DNA from 4 places in the Massilia genomosp. 1 genome. Region 1 is predicted to be linked to each of the others. Evidence: predicted binding sites of a transcription regulator. Region 1 holds the regulator's gene; each other region holds the start of a gene.
What was found. Region 1 encodes LexA, which represses DNA repair genes until DNA is damaged. Its sites were predicted from a motif close to ACTGTATNNNNATACAGT; they were not measured.
Positions count from the first base shown of each region.

Region 2: recA (recombinase RecA) is a predicted target of LexA. The motif match lies at 2,984-3,001, and genes of this name have one in related genera.
Region 3: F1735_RS29450 (ATP-dependent helicase) is a predicted target of LexA. The motif match lies at 2,889-2,906, and genes of this name have one in related genera.
Region 4: imuA (translesion DNA synthesis-associated protein ImuA) is a predicted target of LexA. The motif match lies at 2,450-2,467, and genes of this name have one in related genera.

Region 1 is NZ_WHJF01000037.1:51,557-56,485, forward strand. It holds gene F1735_RS15680 (WGR and DUF4132 domain-containing protein) at 1-1,298, opposite strand, end outside; gene F1735_RS15685 (tetratricopeptide repeat protein) at 1,493-2,218, shown strand; gene lexA (transcriptional repressor LexA) at 2,253-2,888, opposite strand; gene F1735_RS15695 (DUF29 domain-containing protein) at 3,020-3,184, shown strand; gene rpsF (30S ribosomal protein S6) at 3,323-3,727, shown strand; gene priB (primosomal replication protein N) at 3,769-4,062, shown strand; gene rpsR (30S ribosomal protein S18) at 4,097-4,387, shown strand; gene rplI (50S ribosomal protein L9) at 4,414-4,866, shown strand.
Region 2 is NZ_WHJF01000016.1:130-5,058, reverse strand. It holds gene F1735_RS08300 (sodium:solute symporter family protein) at 1-340, opposite strand, end outside; gene F1735_RS08295 (DUF4212 domain-containing protein) at 337-651, opposite strand; gene F1735_RS08290 (sensor histidine kinase) at 651-2,180, opposite strand; gene F1735_RS08285 (response regulator) at 2,177-2,887, opposite strand; gene recA (recombinase RecA) at 3,062-4,144, shown strand; gene recX (recombination regulator RecX) at 4,160-4,615, shown strand; partial or broken gene F1735_RS35635 (hypothetical protein) at 4,864-4,929, opposite strand, start outside.
Region 3 is NZ_WHJF01000129.1:2,103-7,031, forward strand. It holds gene F1735_RS29445 (PAS domain-containing protein) at 1-720, shown strand, start outside; gene F1735_RS29450 (ATP-dependent helicase) at 743-2,860, opposite strand; gene F1735_RS29455 (hypothetical protein) at 3,342-3,569, opposite strand; gene F1735_RS29460 (chromate transporter) at 3,905-4,480, shown strand; gene F1735_RS29465 (chromate transporter) at 4,477-4,929, shown strand, end outside.
Region 4 is NZ_WHJF01000001.1:17,608-22,536, forward strand. It holds gene F1735_RS00095 (hypothetical protein) at 1-385, shown strand, start outside; gene F1735_RS00100 (hypothetical protein) at 533-1,087, opposite strand; gene F1735_RS00105 (hypothetical protein) at 1,322-1,657, shown strand; gene F1735_RS00110 (hypothetical protein) at 1,664-2,332, shown strand; gene imuA (translesion DNA synthesis-associated protein ImuA) at 2,485-3,192, shown strand; gene F1735_RS00120 (Y-family DNA polymerase) at 3,122-4,606, shown strand; gene F1735_RS00125 (alpha/beta hydrolase family protein) at 4,723-4,929, shown strand, end outside.

The sequences.
Region 1 (4,929 bases):
GCCGCTTGCGGCCAGCGCGCGGCCGCCGCGTCAAAACGCGCGGACGAATACGACCTGCCCAGTGTTTCAAGCGCCAGCGCCGTCATCGCTTCGTGCGTGCCGATGCAACTGAGCCCGTCCGAGGTTTCCTCGTAGATGGCATGCGGGGCCAGGAGCGCGACCGCGCCGGCGCCACGGTCGCGCACCACCGTGGCCACGTGCCTGGCCGATGTGCCGATGTTGTGCTCACCGCAGCTTGCCGCCTTGGGCCAGCGGCGCAACGCTTTGATGGCGGCGTCCGAGGTGGCGTAGGCCTTGAACCACTCGTACTGTTCGAACCAGGGCGCGGGAGGCTGGCCTTCCGGCGACTGCGTGCCCAGGGTCAGTTCGTTGGCCAGGTCCGGCGCATCGGGCAGCAGGATGGCCAGCAGGGGACGGCGCCAGTCGGGCAGCGATGGTGCGGCCTGCCGCATCGACCGCACGCACGCGTTCCAGTCCTCCTCGCGCGCCTGCGCCAGGTGCTCACGCAACAGCATGTCGGCCTCGCGATAGCCGCCGGTTAACCAGCTGTAGCCGCTATTGTCCACGTCGGCGCTGATGGCGTACGCCAGGCCGGAGGGATCGCGCTCCTGATCGAGGACCATTCCCAGCCGCTGCAGATACACCGCGACGGCGTAGGGCAAGCCTCTGTCGCTCACCAGGAAGTCGGTGAAGGCGCTGGTATGCACCTCGCCGTAGGCGGAACCGGTTTTCGCTTCCAGCAGCATCATGATGGCGTCCGACAGGGGCGAACCGCGCCGCCGGTCCTGGGCGATGCGCTCGATGGTTTCGGCCACGGCATCGCGGTACGCGGGATCGGAGAGCTCCGCACTGAAGGTGCAATGGCGGGTGACCAGCTTGAAGTCGTCCCAGCATGCGCCGGCGTCGATGGCGCGCGCCATGCCGGGGAACCGGCGCGACGGCATTGCCAGCGCTGCCAGTGCGGGCGATATGTCGACCAGCGGCTCGACCGCCAGCCAGGGCGCCACAGCGCCTGGCGCGGCGATGGCGGGCGCGATGGGGAGCGGGGCGGGTGCGGCTGGCGCGGCTGGCACAGGCGCCAGCGGCGGCGCTGCGCCGATCTCGGCATAGCCCTTGCCGGTTTTTTCGCGTATCAGTTTGTCCATTGCCGCCACCGCCGTGGCGCGGTCAGGATGGGTGTTGGTTTGCCCCTGTCCCGCCGTGCCCACCTTGCCGTAGCGGACATGGAGATCGCAGCCATCCTGCTCGACTTCCCAGAATTTGTTGGACGCGCCTTCGCAACACTCGAAACGTCGCATTCGGCGTCCTAAGCGAGCTTGAAGGGAAGGGGGAAGCGGCTGCCGGCGCGCGCCGTACACTTGTTTCGCTTGCTCATAACGAATGATAAGATAAGTGTTGCAAAAAATGATACTTTACGGCAAAGCGGTGCCCCTGTCGAGCCGTGCCAATCCGGTTATGATGCGCATCCGGACATCCCATCGTGAGACATGCAATGAAGAAAACCCTGTTTTGCCTGGCATTGATGCTGGGCGGCGTGGCGCAAGCGGACGAGCTGGCCGACGCCAACGCCCTGTTCGCGAAAAAATCCTATCCGCAAGCGCTGCAGCTCTACACCAAACTGGCTAACGCCGGCAATGCCGAAGCCCAATTGCACATGGGCGAAATGTATTTTTACGGCGAGGCGGGGACGGTGGACCTGGCCAAGGCCGAAGCCTGGTTCAAGAAATCGGCGGCCAAGGGCAACAAGAGCGCCGCCGGCTCGCTCGAGATGATCAAAAAGCGCGAGACGCGGCGCGCCGAGCTCGATTACTGGATATCCGGATACGATGGCGCCGAGTTCAGCGCAGGCCAGTTCCGCTGTCCGGCGCCGCGCATTCCGGCCATGTCGAAGCAGAACGACGAGATCGAGAGCGTCTCGGCCAAGGTCGCCGCGTGGCAGGATTGCTACAACGCCTTCGTGCGCAAGCTGAACGACGCGAGCCCGCTGACCAAGCGCATTCCCAAGGATATCGCCGACCTCTTGACCAAGGAAGAAACCGAGCAGTCGCGCCTGCACCTGGAAGGCGTGTATGCCGGCATCGCCGAAAACGCCAAGGTTTCGGCCAAGCTGGTGCTGGCCGACTTCGGCGCCTGGCGCAGCGCCACCGACGCCTATATCAAGGAACACAACCGCATCGTGACCGATGCGGCCGCAAGCGCGCCGCGCAAGGGCGACTGAAGCAGGCGGGCGCAGCCGGGCCGCGCCCGCGCCCTCAGTTCCAGCTGCGCATCAAGCCCACCGCCAGGCCTTCGAGCGCGAAATCGTCGGTCGCCGGATCGACGTGGATGACCTTGAAGTCCGGGTTTTCCGGCAGCAGTTCGATCAGCGAGCCAGTCTTTTTGTAGCGCTTGACGGTGACGTCGTCACCGATGCGGGCCACCACGATCTGGCCATTCTTGGCGCTGTCGACCTTTTTGACGGCCAGCAAGTCGCCATCCATGATGCCGGCGTCGCGCATCGACCAGCCACGCACCTTGAGCAGGAAATCGGGGCGCGACGAAAACATCGCCGGGTCCACGCTGTAGGTCGCTTCCACATGTTCCTGCGCCAGGATGGGCGAACCGGCGGCCACGCGCCCGACCAGCGGCAGCGACATGAGCAGGTTCGGCGGCGGCATGGCGATGGCGTCGACGCTGGCGCCGATCAGGCGGATGCCGCGCGAGGTGCCCGGCGAAATTTCGATGGCGCCCTTGCGCGCGAGCGCCTGCAGGTGCTCTTCGGCCGCGTTGGCCGACTTGAAGCCCAGTTCATTGGCGATCTCGGCACGGGTCGGAGGAAAGCCCGTGTTCTCGATCGCATCCTTGATCAGGTTGAGGATTTGTTCTTGCCGTGGTGTGAGCTTGATCATCGATGTGCGGGACTGTGTATATGGACAGACTGTATTTTTGTACAGTATTTCGCGCAATGCAAGGGTTAATTGGCAGAACGGGGAATTATTTGCGACAGGGGCTGTCCAACAAGGACCAAAGGAGGCGCGTCATGGAGCGGCTGGCGGTTTCACCGGTGGGTTATGAGGACGATTTTGTGCTGTGGCGCGAGCAGCAGGCGCAGTTGCTGCGGGCGGAGCGCAGGGAACCCGCAGCTCATCTCGGGCACATCGTTGCGTGCGCGGAACAGCGTCGCAAAAAGAATGTTGTGCCATAAACGCCGCCGAAACCCGTAAGCGCCTCACAGCGTCCTTGTCTGTTGCTCCATTTCACGCTATAATCGCCGGCTTTCCCTTCCCACACTCGTCTTGACGCCGAGGTGGGCATTTGTTTAAACGTCCCTAAGGAGTTATGCATGCGTCATTATGAAATCGTTTTTATCGTCCACCCGGACCAAAGCGAGCAAGTCCCGGCGATGATCGAACGCTACAAAGCCAGCGTAAGCACGCGCGGCGGTTCGGTTCACCGTGTTGAAGACTGGGGCCGTCGCCAGATGGCTTACTCGATCCAGAAGCTGCCAAAAGCGCACTACATCTGCCTGAACATCGAATGCGACAACGAGACCCTCGTGGAACTCGAAACCGCGTTCAAATTCAATGATGCCGTGCTGCGTCACCTCACCGTTAAGATGAAGAAGGCTGAAACCACACCGTCGCCGATGATGAAATCGGTACAACGTGAAGACGCAGCCAAGAGCCACCGCACTGAAGCGCCTGCTCCTGCAGCCGCGCCAGCGCCAGCTCCAGCCGCAGCAGCGTAATTGTTGACAAGATTCCCTGAACGCGAATTGACCTCACCTCGGTGAATCAACTCCAGTTCGTAGCCCAGATTTGCGAGCGCGACGTATTGCGCTACACCCCGGCCGGCGTGCCCATCGTGACCGCCACCCTGCTGCACAGTTCGCAGCAGATGGAAGCAGGGCTTGCCAGGTTGGTCGAATTCGAGATCACCGCGCTTGCCGCGGGCGAGATTTCGGGACGATTCAGCCAGGCCGAATTGGGCGCCGTTCATCAGTTCACGGGATTTCTGGCCAAGAAGAACCGCAGCAGCAAAAGCCTGGTGTTTCACATCATTGATTTCTGTGCCGCCGCCTGAGGCGTCAGCACATTTTTAGATACAGGAGCCTCAAATGGCATTCGGTAAAAAATTCGACAAGAACAAGCTCAAGCTTAAAGAAAAGCGCAAACAACAGAACCCACTGTTCAAGCGTAAGAAATTCTGCCGCTTCACCGCAGCAAACGTTGAACAGGTCGACTACAAAGACGTAGACACCCTGAAAGACTTCGTCCAGGAAAACGGCAAGATCATGCCAGCACGCCTGACCGGTACCAAAGCGCACTACCAGCGTCAGGTTGACACCGCAATCAAGCGCGCCCGCTACCTCGCGCTGCTGCCATACACCGATCTGCACCACGCTTAATCGCTGCGGATAAACTGGAGAACTCTATGCAAATCATTCTGTTGGAAAAAGTTGTTAACGTCGGCAACCTGGGCGATGTTGTTAAAGTCAAAGACGGTTACGCACGTAACTTCCTGATCCCGCAACGCATGGCTCGCCGTGCTACCGCATCGGCTGTCGCTGAATTCGAAGTCAAGCGCGCCGAACTGGAAAAAGCGGCAGCTGCCAAGCTGGCCGCTTCCCAGGCCCAAGGCGACAAGCTGGGCGGCATGACCATCTCGATCGCTCAAAAAGCGGGCGTCGATGGCCGTCTGTTCGGTTCGGTCACCAACTTCGACATCGCTGAAGCGTTGACGAAAGCGGGCTTCGCTGTAGAAAAATCGCAAGTACGCATGCCTACCGGCCCGCTGAAAACGACTGGCGAACACGCTGTCGCAGTCGCCCTGCACACCGACGTGGTGGCTGAGATCACGATCGCTGTTGTTGGCGAAGCTGCTTAAGTAAGGCATGTCACACTGTTGCATTGCAGGCATCATGCTTGCAATGCAACTAAGAAAAAGCCG
Region 2 (4,929 bases), on a different contig from region 1:
TCCAGCCCATGATGTAGGCCAGGCCGTCGAAGCCGTGCAGGTACAGCCCGCCGGCCAGGCTGATGAAGCTGGCCGCCGAAATCCAGTCGGCGGCGGTGGCCATGCCGTTGAACAGGGCCGGCACGCGCCGCCCGGCCACATAGTATTCGGTCACGTTCGAGGTGCGGCTGATCACGCCGATGGCGGCGTACAGCACGATGGTGGCGAACATGTACAGGTAGCCGAGCCAGACGCGTGGCATGCCTTCGCGTTCGAGCAGGGCCAGCGCGACGATGAAGGCGACGAAGCCGGCCGTAAACCACAGGTAGTAGCGGCTCAGGCGCCGCAACGCGGCGCTCACGACGTCCCCCCGGGCGCGGCTTTGAGCAGGGCCAGGAAGCGGCGGTCGGCGCGCCGCATCGCCAGCACGTACACGCCGAGGATGGCCAGGTACACCAGCGAGGCGCCCTGGGCGGCCAGGTAGAACGGCAGCGGCCAGCCGGCCAGCGACCAGGCGGCCAGTTCGCGCGCGAAAAACACGGTGCAAAAGCCGCTCGCCAGCCACACCAGCAGGAGGATGGCGGTGAGGCGGCGCGTGCGGCGCCAGTGAATGCGGCGCGCGGCCACCAGGCGGCGGCGCTGCTCGGCCAGGGAGCCAAGGGCGGTCGGCATCAGCAGTTGTCCTCATCGGTGACGCACGGCGGCGGGAAGGTCAGGCGGAACAGGCAGCCGGGCGACCCTTTTTTTTGTCCGCTGCGCGGATTGTTGACAATGTCGATCTCGGCCCCGTGCTGCTGGGCGATCTCGCGCACGATGGCCAGGCCGAGGCCGCTGCCGGGCGCGCTGTTGCCGAGGATGCGGTAAAAGCGCTCGAACACGTGGGCGCGCTCGGCCGGGGCGATGCCGGGGCCGCTGTCTTCCACTTCCAGGATCGCCAGATCAAGCTCGCGCCGCACGCGCACGGTGACGCTGCCGCCGGCCGGGGTGTAGCGCAGGGCGTTGTCGATCAGGTTCGACAGCATTTCGCGCAGCATCATGGCGTTGGCGGCGATCGGCACCGGCGCCTCGGGCTGCTCGAAGCCGAGGTCGATGCGGTGCGCGAACGAGGCTTGCACCCAGTCCTGCACGGTGTCGCGCGCGCTGTCGCACAGGTCCAGCACTTCGTAGGCGAGGCCGGCGTTGGGCTGGTTTTCGGCGCGCGCCAGGGCCAGCAACTGGTTGACCAGGCGCGTGGCCGCTTCCGAGCTCTTGGCCAGTTGCTCGAGCGAGCGGCGGATTTCATCGGGGTCGCGCTGGCGCAGCGCCAGTTCGGACTGCATGCGCATGCCGGCCAGCGGGGTTTTCATCTGGTGGGCGGCGTCGGCGATGAAGCGCTTTTGCATGTCGATGGTTTGCGACAGGCGTTCGAGCATGTCGTTGAGGGAACCGACCAGCGGCGAGATTTCTTCCGGCACCTGGCGCGAATCGATCGGCGACAGGTCGTCGGGACGGCGCGCGCGGATGCGTTCCTGTAACTGCGCCAGCGGCGACAGGCCGCGCGCGAGCGCGAACCAGACCAGGGCCAGCACGATCGGCAAGATGATGAACTGGGGCAGGATCACGCCCTTGATGATTTCGTTGGCCAGCTGGGCGCGCTTGTCCAGGGTTTCGGCCACCTGCACCAGGGCGGCCCAGGGTTCGTCGCCGCGCCTGGCCAGCGGGCGCAGGTTGACATACGAAAAGGCGATGCGCACCGGCGTGCCGTGCATCAAGTCATTGCGGAAATGCACGCGGCCGTTGCGCAGGCGCTCGTCGTCGGGCGGCAGCGGCAGGTCGCGGTCGCCGTCGATGTGCTCGCGGCGCGGGCCGCTGATCTGGATGAACACCTGGTCCACATCGTCGGCGCGCAGGATGTCGCGCGCGCTGCCGGGCAGGCGCGAGAACACCTTGCCGTCGACTTCGCGCACCTGCTGGGCCAGCACGGTGATGCTGTCTTCCAGCGCATGGTCGAAGGGCTGGTTGGCGATCGACTTGGCCACCAGGTAGGTGATCGCGATGCTCATCGGCCACAGCAGCAGCAAGGGCGCCAGCATCCAGTCGAGGATTTCTCCGAACAGGGAATGCTGGATGTTTTCTTCCAGCTCGGCGCCGGGCGGCACATACAAGGTCTCGAGGGCGTCCGGGGCCTCCGGCGGCGCCAGGGCGGCGTCGCGCACGCTCACTTCGATGCCGCGCCCGTGTCGGGAGCGCCGCGTCCGGCGTCGGGGAATTTTTCCAGGCAGTAGCCCAGGCCGCGCACCGTGGCGATGCGCACCCCGCCCACCTCGATCTTTTTGCGCAGGCGGTGTACATAGACTTCGATGGCGTTGTTCGACACTTCCTCGCCCCATTCGCACAAATGGTCGACCAGTTGTTCCTTGGACACCAGGCGCCCGGCGCGCGCCAGCAAAATTTCGAGCAAGCCTAGTTCGCGCGCCGACAAGTCCAGCATCTGCTCGTTGATATAGGCGCTGCGCCCGACCTGGTCGTACGCCAGCGGGCCGTGGCGCACCACGGCCGCGCCGCCGCCGGCGCCGCGCCGGGTCAGGGCGCGCACGCGCGCCTCCAGCTCGGACAGGGCGAACGGCTTGGCCATGTAATCGTCGGCGCCCAGGTCGAGGCCGTTGACCCGCTGCTCGATCGAGTCGGCCGCGGTGAGGATCAGCACCGGCAGCAGCGAGGCGCGCGCGCGCAGGCGGCGCAGCACTTCCAGCCCGGACAGGCGCGGCAAGCCCAGGTCGAGGATCAGGAGGTCGAATTCCTGGGTGGACAGGGCGGTATCGGCCTCCTGTCCGTTCTTCACACAATCGATGGCGTAGCCGGACTGGCGCAAGGAGCGCGTCAATCCATCGGCAAGCACGCTATCATCTTCGGCAAGTAAAATACGCATGGTGGCACCGGGACGTCTAATTAGGGCTATTGTGTTTCATTTGCCGCAACGCCGGGAATTTTTTTGAAACTGAGGCGTGTGGCGCTTGCACAAACCACTGTTTATTTGTACAGTAGTGCCTGTGACGTGCTACCCGCCCTTGATCTGGACCACTCTCTGGACTGAAAGAAAGTTATGGACGATAAAAAAACCGTATTAAATGCTGGCGAGAAGGGCAAGGCGCTGGCCGCTGCCCTGGCGCAGATTGAAAAGCAGTTCGGCAAGGGCTCCGTCATGCGCATGGACGCCAACGCGCCGGTCGAAGATGTGCAGGTCGTCTCGACCGGCTCGCTCGGCCTGGACATTGCGCTTGGCGTGGGCGGCCTGCCGCGCGGCCGCGTGGTCGAGATCTACGGTCCTGAATCGTCGGGTAAAACCACCTTGACCCTGCAGACCATCGCGCAAATGCAAAAACTGGGCGGCACCTGCGCCTTTATCGACGCCGAGCACGCGCTGGACGTCGGCTATGCCCAAAAACTGGGCATCAACCTGTCCGAACTGCTCATTTCGCAGCCGGACACGGGTGAACAGGCGCTGGAAATCACCGACGCGCTGGTGCGTTCGGGCAGCGTCGACCTGGTCGTCATCGACTCGGTCGCCGCGTTGACGCCGCGCGCCGAGATCGAAGGCGACATGGGCGACTCCCTGCCGGGTTTGCAGGCACGTCTGATGTCCCAGGCGCTGCGCAAGCTGACTGGCTCGATCAACCGCACCAACACCCTGGTGATCTTCATCAACCAGATCCGCATGAAGATCGGCGTCATGTTCGGCAGCCCGGAGACCACCACCGGCGGTAACGCGCTCAAGTTCTACGCCTCGGTGCGCCTGGACATCCGCCGTACCGGTTCGATCAAGTCCGGCGACGAAGTCATCGGTAACGAAACCAAGGTCAAGGTCGTCAAGAACAAGATCGCGCCGCCGTTCAAGGAAGCGCACTTCGACATCCTGTATGGCGAAGGCACGTCGCGCGAAGGCGAGATTCTGGATCTGGGTGCGGATAACAAGATCGTCGAGAAGTCGGGTTCCTGGTACAGCTATAACGGCGAACGTATCGGCCAGGGTAAGGACAATGCGCGTATTTACCTCAAGGAGCGTCCGGCTCTGGCGCGCGAGATCGAAAACAAGGTACGCGTCGCTCTCGGCGTGCGCGAACTGCCGCCGGTCGCTGGCGAGGAGCCTGCCGTCAAGGCGGCCAAGCTGAAGGCTGTCCCCGAGTAATCGGCGGGCCTGGCGATGGCAGCACCCCATTTGAGCCTGAAAGGCCGTGCCCTGCGCTATCTGTCGATGCGCGAGCACAGCCGGCTCGAGCTGGGGCGCAAGCTGGCGCGCCATGCGGAGGAGGGCGACGATGTCGAGGCCCTGCTCGATTTTCTCGAGAAAAACAACTGGCTGTCGCAGGAACGTTTTTCCGAATCCCTGATTCACCGCCGCTCGGCGCGCTTCGGCAACAGTCGCATCATGGCCGAGCTGCAAAGTCACGGGGTCAGGGGCGAAGCCTTACAGGAGCTCAAGGCCGGCCTGGTCGACAGCGAGATGGCGCGCGCCCGCGAGGTGTGGGAGCGCAAGTACGGCACGGTGGCGAGCGATCCCGCCGAGCGCAACAAGCAGATGCGGTTCTTGATGCAGCGCGGGTTTTCGCAGCGCGCGGTCAAGGCGGCGATGCAGGGGCGCGATCCGGATGATGATTAAGTCGGTCCGGGCGATGAATATGTATTATCGGTAATTGATATATCCCCTTGTTTGCGGGTTGTTTTTACAAGTGCGCCGCAACGCTGGTGCCACGTCTCTGGGCCACGCCCTGGGGCGGAAAAGCGGAGCGCCTTTCGCCGTATGCCGGGCTGGTACGCCTGTCATACTCCTCAACGGTGGAAGGCGCTACGCTTTTCCGCTCTATTCTATTTATCTTCGTTCATAACGCTGTTGCGCATGTCAAGTAGTTATGCCAGCGACTCTCCTAGCCTGAATGTTGCACAAACCACCGCCGCAGCGCCGCTTTTCCGATG
Region 3 (4,929 bases), on a different contig from region 1:
CAGTTCCAGGGACGCCGCCTGAGCTTCCTGCACGCCTACAGCGGCAAGGAAGCGCTGGCTACCCTGCGCGCCACGCCTGACATTGCGCTGGTGCTACTTGATGTCATCATGGAAACGCCAGATGCCGGCTTGCAGGTGGCGCGCCAGGTGCGTTCCGACCTGCACAACGAACTCGTGCGTATCGTGCTGCGCACCGGCCAGCCTGGCCAGGCGCTGGAACACAGCATCATCTGCGATTACGATATCAACGATTTCTGGTCCAAGGCCGACCTGACCACACGCAAACTGTTCACCACCGTGATCGCGTCGCTGCGCGCCTATGCCGGCCTGCAGGCGGCCGCCGCCGACCGGGCCGCGCTGCACATCGAGCTGGCCGAGGCGCGCGCGGTGCAGGAATTGATCGGGCAACAGGCCCTGGTGCTCACGCTCGATCCACAGGGACGTATCCGCGACGCGAGCGACAGAGTCTGCGCGCTGAGCGGGAAGCGGCGCGACGAACTCGTCGGACACGGGCTCGATGCCTTGCACGCGGCGCCGTTTCCCGAGCCGCTCGCCGGCGAGATCGAGCGGGCCCTGGCGCACGATGGCGCCTGGTCGGGCGACATCCACACGCAAGCGGCCGATGGCGCCGCCCTGCACCTGCGCTGCTCGGTGCAGGCGCTGAGCGAAGCGGGCGGTGCGCCCTACGAATATGTGGCGGTGGCCACTGTGCTCGTGTAACAGCCCCTGACGGCGGCCCCGCTTACTTCCAGGCGTTGCGGGCGCGATCGCGCACCAGCATGCGTACGCTCTCGGGCATGGGTTTCCTGCTTTGGACGGTGTCGGCCGTCATCCACACCGATTCGTCGAAATGCTTGAGCATGGCCGGGCTGATGAAGCGCGAACGCGCCGCATACACGTGGCGGTCGCCCATCTGCGCCTGCTGCTTGATGAAAAACCGGTTCGGCACCACCAGGTGCAGATGTTCCTTGGCGCGCGTCATGGCGACGTACAGCAGGCGCCGTTCCTCCTCGATATCGTCCGAATTGCCGGTGCTCATATCCGACGGAATGCAACCGTCCACCACGTTAAGCACATGCACCGACTTCCACTCCTGCCCCTTGGAGGAGTGGATGGTCGAGAGAGTCAGGTAATCCTCGTCCAGATGGGGCGGCCCGGCGCGGTCGCTGGTCGCTTCGGGCGGGTCGAGGGTGATTTCAGCCAGAAAGGTTTCGCGCGAGCCATGACCGGAGGCCAAGCGCGCCAGTTGCTCGACGTCAGCCACGCGCACTTGCGCATCGTCATGCATGCGTTCGAGGTGCGGCAGATACCAGTTCTTGACCAGCTCGATATCGGCGGGCCAGCGCAAGCCCGGCGCACGCAGTGCGCGGAACAGGGCCACGAACTGCTCCCAGTCGCCGCCGCTTTTGGCGGGCGCGGCAAATTGCTCGACCGCGCGCAGCGGCTCGGCCGATTCGGCAACCGCATCGAGCAAGCGGGTGGCGGTGGCGGCGCCGATCCCGGGCACCAGCTGCACCACGCGAAAACCGGCCACCCTGCCGCTCGGATTCTGGGCAAAACGCAGCACCGCCAGCACATCCTTGATGTGCGATGCTTCCAGGAACTTGAGGCCACCGAATTTGACGAAGGGAATGTTGCGGCGCATGAGTTCAAGCTCCAGCGCGGCGCTGTGGCTGGCGGCGCGAAACAGTACCGCCTGCGCCTTGAGCGCCATGCCGGTTTCGCGGTGCTCCAGGATGCGCTTGCAGACCCAGCGCGCCTGTTCGGCTTCGTCGGGAATGAGCACCAGTTGCGGCAGGACGGTCGAGACCTTGTCGGTCCACAAGGTCTTGGCATGCCGTTCGAGCGCGGCGCCGATCACGGCGTTGGAGGCGTCCAGGATCGGCTGGGTCGAGCGGTAGTTGCGCTCGAGGGTGACGATGCGCGCTTCCCGCGCGAATTGCTTGGGGAAATCGAGAATATTGCGCACCGTGGCGCCCCGGAACGAATAGATCGACTGGGCATCGTCGCCGACCACCATCACGCCCTCCCCGCCCGGTTTCATGCCCATCAGGATGGCGGCTTGCAAGCGGTTGGTATCCTGGTACTCATCGACCAGTACGTGATCGAACAAACCGCCGATGTGGGCGCCCAGTTCCGCATCGGCCGCCATCTCCGCCCAAAACAATAACAAATCGTCGTAATCGAGCACGTTCTGCTCTTGCTTGGCGTCCACGTAAGCGCCGAACAGCGTCTTGAGCTCGGCTTCCCACTCGCTGCACCAAGGAAAAGTCCCCTGGAGCACCAGCGCCAGCGTATCGCGGCTGTTGACCACGCGCGAGTAAATGGCCAGGCAGGTACTCTTGAGCGGAAACCGTTTCTGGGTCTGGGTCAGGCCAATCTCGTGGCGCACCATGCCCATCAGGTCTTCCGAATCGCCGCGGTCGTGGATGGTGAACGATTCGTCCAGGCCGATGCGGCCGGCGTAGTCGCGCAGCAGGCGCGCGCCGATGCTGTGAAACGTGCCGGCCCACGGAAGGGCGGCCCACGGCAGCGTGGCCGCGGCCTGACCGCCGCGCACGTTCATGATCCGGTGCAACACCGTACCGGCGCGCTCCGTCATTTCCTTGGCGGCGCGGCGTGAAAATGTGAGCAGCAGGATGCGCTGGGGATCGGCGCCGCCCGTGATCAGGCGCGCCACGCGGTGCGCCAGGGTATTGGTTTTGCCGGAGCCGGCGCCGGCGATCACCAGCAGGGGCCGCGCATCGGCCGGGGCCACGCCGATGTCATGCTCGACGGCGGCGCGCTGCGCGGGATTAAGACTGGCGAAGGGATCGTCGACGGCGTCGGCGGGCACATCGGCGTGAAAAGCAGCGGTCATATCGGACATTCGAACTGGAGTTGACATGACTGTACATTTATACAGTATTATTACGCAAGCAAAAACGCCGACGATATTTTTCGTCGCGCGCCCCGGCGCGCATGCGGCGTGGGTCCAGGCGACGCTCAAAGATCCCCATGTACGCGCTAAGTAGCCGTTTCTAAAGTACTTTTTGGGATATCCACAATCGCTGTGGATAACTTTGTGGATAATCCCCCCTTGACAGTCCGCAAGCGTGTAACGATGCGGGTTTCAACAAAATGCTCATTCGTGAGGCAGAAATAATTCCTATATAAATCAAGCACTTACAAAGTCAATGGAGAAGGCGGTAAAAAATAATAAGAAATTTCCTACAAGATTTTTTTGTGCATAAGCGCCTGTTTTGCACGCAGCGCGGGATGGGTGGTTCGATAACATTCTGATATGCACACAGCATCGGGCGCGCGCCTTGCGCCGGCCCCGCCGCCCCACCCTGCACCGCTCAATGGTGGAGCGTCCCGCGCCGGCGCTCAGGTTCCAGCAACACCCGTTCGATCACGTCGGGATGGATATCCTGCGCTTTCAGGTACTCGATGGCGGACATGGTATTTCTGCTTGCCTGGACCGAGATGGCATGGTTGACGATGTCGCGCTGGCGCAGGTCCAGGCGTTGATTATTCGGTTCGGCCAGGGCGAAGCCGCCGCTGTTGTGGCGTTGCTGTCGATTCATGGTGTGGTCCTTACAGGGGCATGGCGAGTACGTCGAAGGGAACCCGAGTTGCTTAACGAGTATCCATCAATAGAGAGCAAAGTCAATGTCAAGGTTCCATCGAAACGGCAAAAAATATGCTTCGGGCATAGTTATACGCGCCATAGTTGTCTTCGGCTACGCAGCGCCGGACGCGATCGGGCGCTCCTAAAATGGCGGATCGCACCCGTGCGCATGCCATCCATCATTGCCGAGGACATTGGCGACGCCTGCAGCGGCACGGGCCGGGTGGTGCGCGGCATCGGCGGCTGCTGAGCCCGCATGGACAGGCGGACGGGCCGGCGCGATAATGGCGCATGACCGATCCGTCCCTGACCGAGCGTCCGCGTCCGCAATCGCTGACCGACCTGTTCGTTTCCTTCACCCTGCTGGCGCTGCAAGGCTTTGGCGGCGTGCTGGCAGTTGTGCAACGCGAGATTGTGGAGCGCAAGCAATGGCTGACCCATGAGGAGTTCCTGGAAGACTGGGCCGTCGCCCAGATCCTGCCGGGACCGAACGTGGTCAACTTGTCGATGATGATCGGCGGCCGCTATTTTGGCCTGGCCGGCGCGCTGTCGGCGCTGGCCGGCATGCTGGCCCTGCCGCTGGTGCTGGTACTGCTGCTGGCGCTGGTCCATGCGCGCTTCATCGACCATCCCGGCGTGGCCGGCGCCTTGCGCGGCATGGCGGCGGTGTCGGCCGGCATGATCGGCGCCGCCGGCCTGAAGCTGTCGCTGGCGCTCTCCAACAACCCGATGCCGCAACTGTGGTGCTGGACCCTGTGCGTGATCGGCTTCGTGCTGGTGGCGCTGCTGCGCTTGCCGCTGATGGTCGTCCTGTTCGGCGTGGGCGGGCTGGCCTGCTTGCTCACCTGTCGCCGGCTGCGGCCATGAGCGCGCCCGAGATCGTGCCGCAGATCGTGCTCAGCTGGAGCGACTGGCTGAGCCTGTTCGGACACTACCTGATGCTCTCGCTGATGTCGGTCGGCGGCGCCATCTCGACCACGTCCGAGATGCATCGCTACCTGGTCGAGCAGCATCACTGGCTGAGCCAGGCGCAATTCAACAATGCCATCGCCCTGGCCCAGGCCGCGCCGGGGCCGAACGTGCTGTTCGTTGCGCTGATGGGCTGGCAAGTCGGCATGAACGCCGGCAGCACCGGGGCCGCCTTCCTGGGCGTGGCGGTGACCATGCTCGGCATCTTGCTGCCCTCGACCGTGCTGACCTGGTTGGCGGCGCAATGGGGCCATCGCAACCGCGACTTGCGGGCCGTGCGCGCGTTCAAGCAAGGCATGGCGCCGGTCGTCATCGCACTGTTGCTTTCGACCAGCTGGATCCTCGGC
Region 4 (4,929 bases), on a different contig from region 1:
GCTGGTGTGGGTTCACGGTAAACTCTATGCGGTCGGAAGCCCGCTGCGCATCTTTGAACGCCTCCCTCGGCAAACGTGGAAAGAGCATACCGGCATTCCCATTCCCGCTGAATTGAAAAGCGAAGACCAACAAGCCATCACCGAAGCCATTGGCAATAGTGGATTAAATGATCTGAGCGGGTTTTCGGACAATGACTTGTATGCCGTCGGCGACGCGGGGGCGGTATGGCATTACCGCGTTCTCCATCTCTGCGAAAACCTCAGCAGATACATAGCACTCAACGAACCAATCGTCGCCGTTGCCAATTTCCCAGTCAGCTTCAATGAACCCTACGGTGACACCCATCAATGGAGCGAATGGCAAGGAAGTTCATGCGCCGCGTGATCTTAACGCAACATTTTTTGCGATAAACCACTCTTTCCTGCGTTCATTGGCGGGAAAGAGCGGTTAGATGCCTGATTCATGCACCGTCAGTCCTGCGGCGTGACGATGATAGTGAGGGTAGGTGTTTGCTGCACGGACTTGGCAGTGCTACCCAAGGGGAGGCACTCGCGACTTCTGCAGGAAATCCATGAAATCGCGCAACAAGAACATGAACGCTCCGACGAGTATGGCGCCAAACGCCAATTGAACAAGGAAAGCCACACCAGGAATGAGAGCATCTGGCGGGACCAGAAAACCTAGTCCTCCTAAAAACGCACCGCCCACAGCGCCGGAATTCACAACCTTCATGTTGACAGCAGCAGGATGACGATTTACTCCGTTACGGAATACCCGCCAATAGAAGCCGCCAGCGATTACACCCCAAGTGACAAGAGTAACCTCCAACGACATCATGACACCAATGCGTGCAAGCGCTTTGTATGCGACAAACGCACCCAACACGGTCGAACAGGACAAAATGCTCAGGCTCCACAGAAAAAATGAACGGCTAACTTGCGTACGTTTTCCATAATAGACGCCTCCACCAACCCCTAGCAGAGGCAGCAAAAGGCAGGCGACATAAAGCCACAAGCCTATATCTGCCTTGATGCAGACAGCGATCAACGCACTCGTCGCGCCAGTAAAAATCGAAAAATCTCGCATCTGGGCGACTAAGTCTCTGTAGCAGAACATTGGTACTAACGACCCTTTACAGTGTTGCGGACAACGTACGAGTCAAGCCCGTATTCGATTCCGTAGGAAATAACGAATCCTACTCCAAACCCGACAACGAAGCCAATTGCCGTACCGACGCCCGGCACTCAACGGGACCCGGTGGGGAAAGTTGCCGTTTCCCTCGGACTTGAGCTCTGCACCATCACCTGTGGCGACGACGACGTGTATGTCACCGATCTCAGAGGGTCGATCTGGAAAGGCCGCGATTCCACTTGGGAACTGGTCGAGCGACGCCATCAAAGTCTTCCGTTCGCCGATGCGGCATGGTTCCAGAGTACGCTGTGGTGCGCCAACGATGACGGCATGCTCGCCCTTGAAAACAATACGATGGTAGCCGCGCGCCTGTTGGAGAAACATCCCGTTCCCGATGAGGTTGCGTGGGTCAGCCACCGTATCGATGTCTCGCCGGATGGACAAAAGATGCTCGTGTGCGGCGGGCAGGGGGCCGCCTTGCATGATGGGCTTGCGTGGCAATTGCTTTTTTCCGGCGACGGGTGACATCCCTTGCTGCGCTCGGAACCGCTTGTCGCCATTGATATTGATGAAATCATGATTCAGAGTATTTTTGATCGATTTCAATATGTCACCGTGCGCGCTGCGTCAGGATCGGCGGGATCGGCACTGCCGCCTTCCCATCCTCATCCGCCAGGAGTGACCTCGATGACCGTTCCCCCTTCCCGTGGAGCCATTTCAGCGCTCACCTATCCACGTCCCTTCTGGCGCTATTTGCTGCTGTTTCAATCCTGGTCGCAACTGGGATCATGGTTGGTCATGGTGCTGGCGGTCACCTTGCCGATGCACGCGCTCATGATCGGGCTGAAAGAAGCGCCGCCGCTGGTGGCGCTTCTGTGCGGCACGGCGCTGGGCTCGCTGGGGTCGGTCTGCATGGTCCTGCCGGTGCAGTTTTCCGTGGCGCCCGCAGGCGCGGCAAGCATGCGGAGCCTGCTCGATACGCTGGAACGCCTGGGTTATGTGCAAGAGCGGCGCAGCGGCGCAAGTGCTGTTTATCTTCAAAAACTGCCGCGCGTGTTGCGCTGGAACGAGGGCGCGCTAAGGATTGCGCAGCATCGCGGCACGATCGTGGTCAGCGGCCCGCGCTCGATTGTCGGGCGGATGCGCAAAGCGCTGTTAAGCGCCGCGCCGGGATGCGTTACTGGAAATATTTCTAATTAAAGCTCTGACCCCGGTTGTAGGAAATTGCTGCAGTTTTGCGTCGGAATGTCCGTCTTCCATAGGGTGAGGGGGAGAGGTGGCGCACGATAGGCCTTGCCAAATTGGCAGTCAGCGAGTACTGTATAAACATACAGTACTTTGTTGATTCCACCATGAACTCCCCCAATCTTCTTGCCGCGCCCGAGACTTTGCATCCCGCCTTGTGGCGCGCTTCCCAACTGGCCCACGCCGGTACGCGCTGTGTCGACAGCGGCCATCCCACGCTCTCGCCCCAGTTGCCCGGCGGCGGCTGGCCCAGCGGCTGCCTGGTCGAGTTGCTGCTGCAACAAAGCGGCATCGGCGAATTGCGCCTGTTGCGCCCGGCCCTGGCCAAGGTGGCCGAACGCCGCATCGTGCTGCTGCAGCCGCCCCATCCACCGCAGGCGCTGGCGCTGGCCGCGCTCGGCTTGTCTCCCTCCCAGCTGATCTGGGTGCGCAGCGCGCGCAATGCCGATGCCTTGTGGGCGGCCGAACAGGTGTTGCGCAGCGGTAGTTGTGGCGCGCTGCTGTTCTGGGCCAGCCATGCACGGCCCGAGTCCTTGCGCCGCCTGCATCTGGCGGCGCAAGGCGGCGAAGCCCTGTTCTTCCTGCTGCGCCCGCTCGCGGCGGCCCAGGATGCCTCGCCCGCGCCGCTGCGCCTGAGCCTGCGTCCGGCCCTCGGCGGGCTCGACATCGGTTTCGTCAAACGCCGGGGGCCGCAGCGCGACGCGCCCCTGTTTCTTCCCCTGACTCCTTGTTTACTCCAACGCCATGCGACTCTGGATCGGCCTCTATTTGCCCCGCCTGGCGCTCGACGTGTTCAGCCCGCACTGGTCGGCTGAGGCCGCCAGCGTCGTACTCGAGAGCGAGCGCGTGCTGGCCGCGTCGGCGCTGGCGCTGGCGGGCGGGGTGCGCGCGGGCATGCGCCGCGGCGGCGTGCTGATGCTGCTGCCCGGCGCGCGCCTGCACGAGCGCGTGCCGGCGCGCGAGGCCGCCGCCCTGCAGGCGGTGGCCATGGCGCTGCTGCAGTACACGCCGCAGGTCACCCTGGCCGAAGAAGCGACCTTGCTGATGGACGTGGGCGCCAGCCTGCGCCTGTTCGGCGGGGTGCGCGCATTGTGCCGGCGCATTCGCGCCAGCCTGCGCGCGCTCGGCTTCGTGGTTCAGCTGAGCTGCGCGCCGACCGCGCGCGGCGCCTGGCTGCTGGCGCGCAGCGGGGCCGGGCACGCGCTCGGCATGGCGTCGCTCAAGCGCCGCCTCGACCGCCTGCCGGCCGCCTTGCCGCTGCCGGCGCGTCCGTTTGCCGCCTGGTTAGAGGGCATTGGCTGCGTGTCGCTGGGCCAGCTGCGGCGGCTGCCGCGTCCGGGCTTGCAGCGCCGTTGCGGCGGCGCCTTGCTGGCCGTGCTCGATGCGGCCTACGGCATGACGGCCGAGCTGTTCGACTGGATCGCCGCGCCCACCACGTTCCAGGCCCGGCTGGAATTGTTCGACCGGGTCGAACAGGCCGATGCCCTGCTGGCCGGCGCCCACAGCCTGCTGCTGCAAATGACGGGCTGGCTGTGCGCGCACCAACTGGCGGTGGGGCGCATCGTGCTGCTGCTCGAACACGAGCGCGGGCGGGTGGCGCGCGCGCCCACCGTGCTCGACATCATCCTGGCCGAGCCCACCTGGCGCGACGAGCACCTGGTGCGCCTGCTGCGCGAGCGCCTGGGCAGCCTGACGCTGGAGGCGCACGTGATCGGCCTGGTGCTCGAAGCGCCCGAGGTGCAGGCCATGGCCATGCCGAGCGAGTCGCTGTTTCCCGAGCCCGGCGGCAACGAGCAAGACCAGTGGCGCATGCTCGAACTGCTGGTGGCGCGCCTCGGTCCCGACAATGTGCTGCAGGCGGCCCCGCGCGCCGATTACCGGCCCGAGCTGGCCAACCGCTGGGTGCCGGTGCAGCAGGCGCGCGGCAAGGCGCAGCAGGCGCAGATGCAGTTGCCGCCGGACGTGCTCAGCTTGCCGCGCCCGGCCTGGCTGCTGGCCAAGCCGGTGGCGCTGCTGATGCGCGATCACCGGCCGTTTTACGGCTCGCCGCTGCGCATGGCGTCCACCCCCGAGCGGATCGAGGCCGGCTGGTGGAGCCAGTCGCAGACGCGCGATTACTTCATCGCCCAGGGGCAGGACCATGCCCATTACTGGGTCTATCGCGAACGCATCGCCGGGGCCGATGGCGATAGCGCGCCGCGCTGGTTTTTGCACGGCTTGTTTGGTTAGGGAAGCGGCAGCGGCTCCCGGTAACGGCGCCCGGTAACGGCGCCCGGTAGTGGCGCCCGGCAACGGCGCCCATCCAGGGTTAAGATGCTCTGATTCATTATTCACAAGGAGCAGGGATGCACAGCGAAAAACAAGCGTTTCCCGGCGCCGATGGGCACAAGCTGGCGGCCCGTCTCGATGCCCCCGACGGGCCGGCGCGCGCGTATGCGCTGTTTGCCCATTGTTTTACCTGTGGCAAAGACGTGTTCGCCGCCAGCCGCATCGCCGAGGCCCTGACCGAGCATGACATCGCCGTGCTGCGCTTCGATTTTACGGGGCTGGGC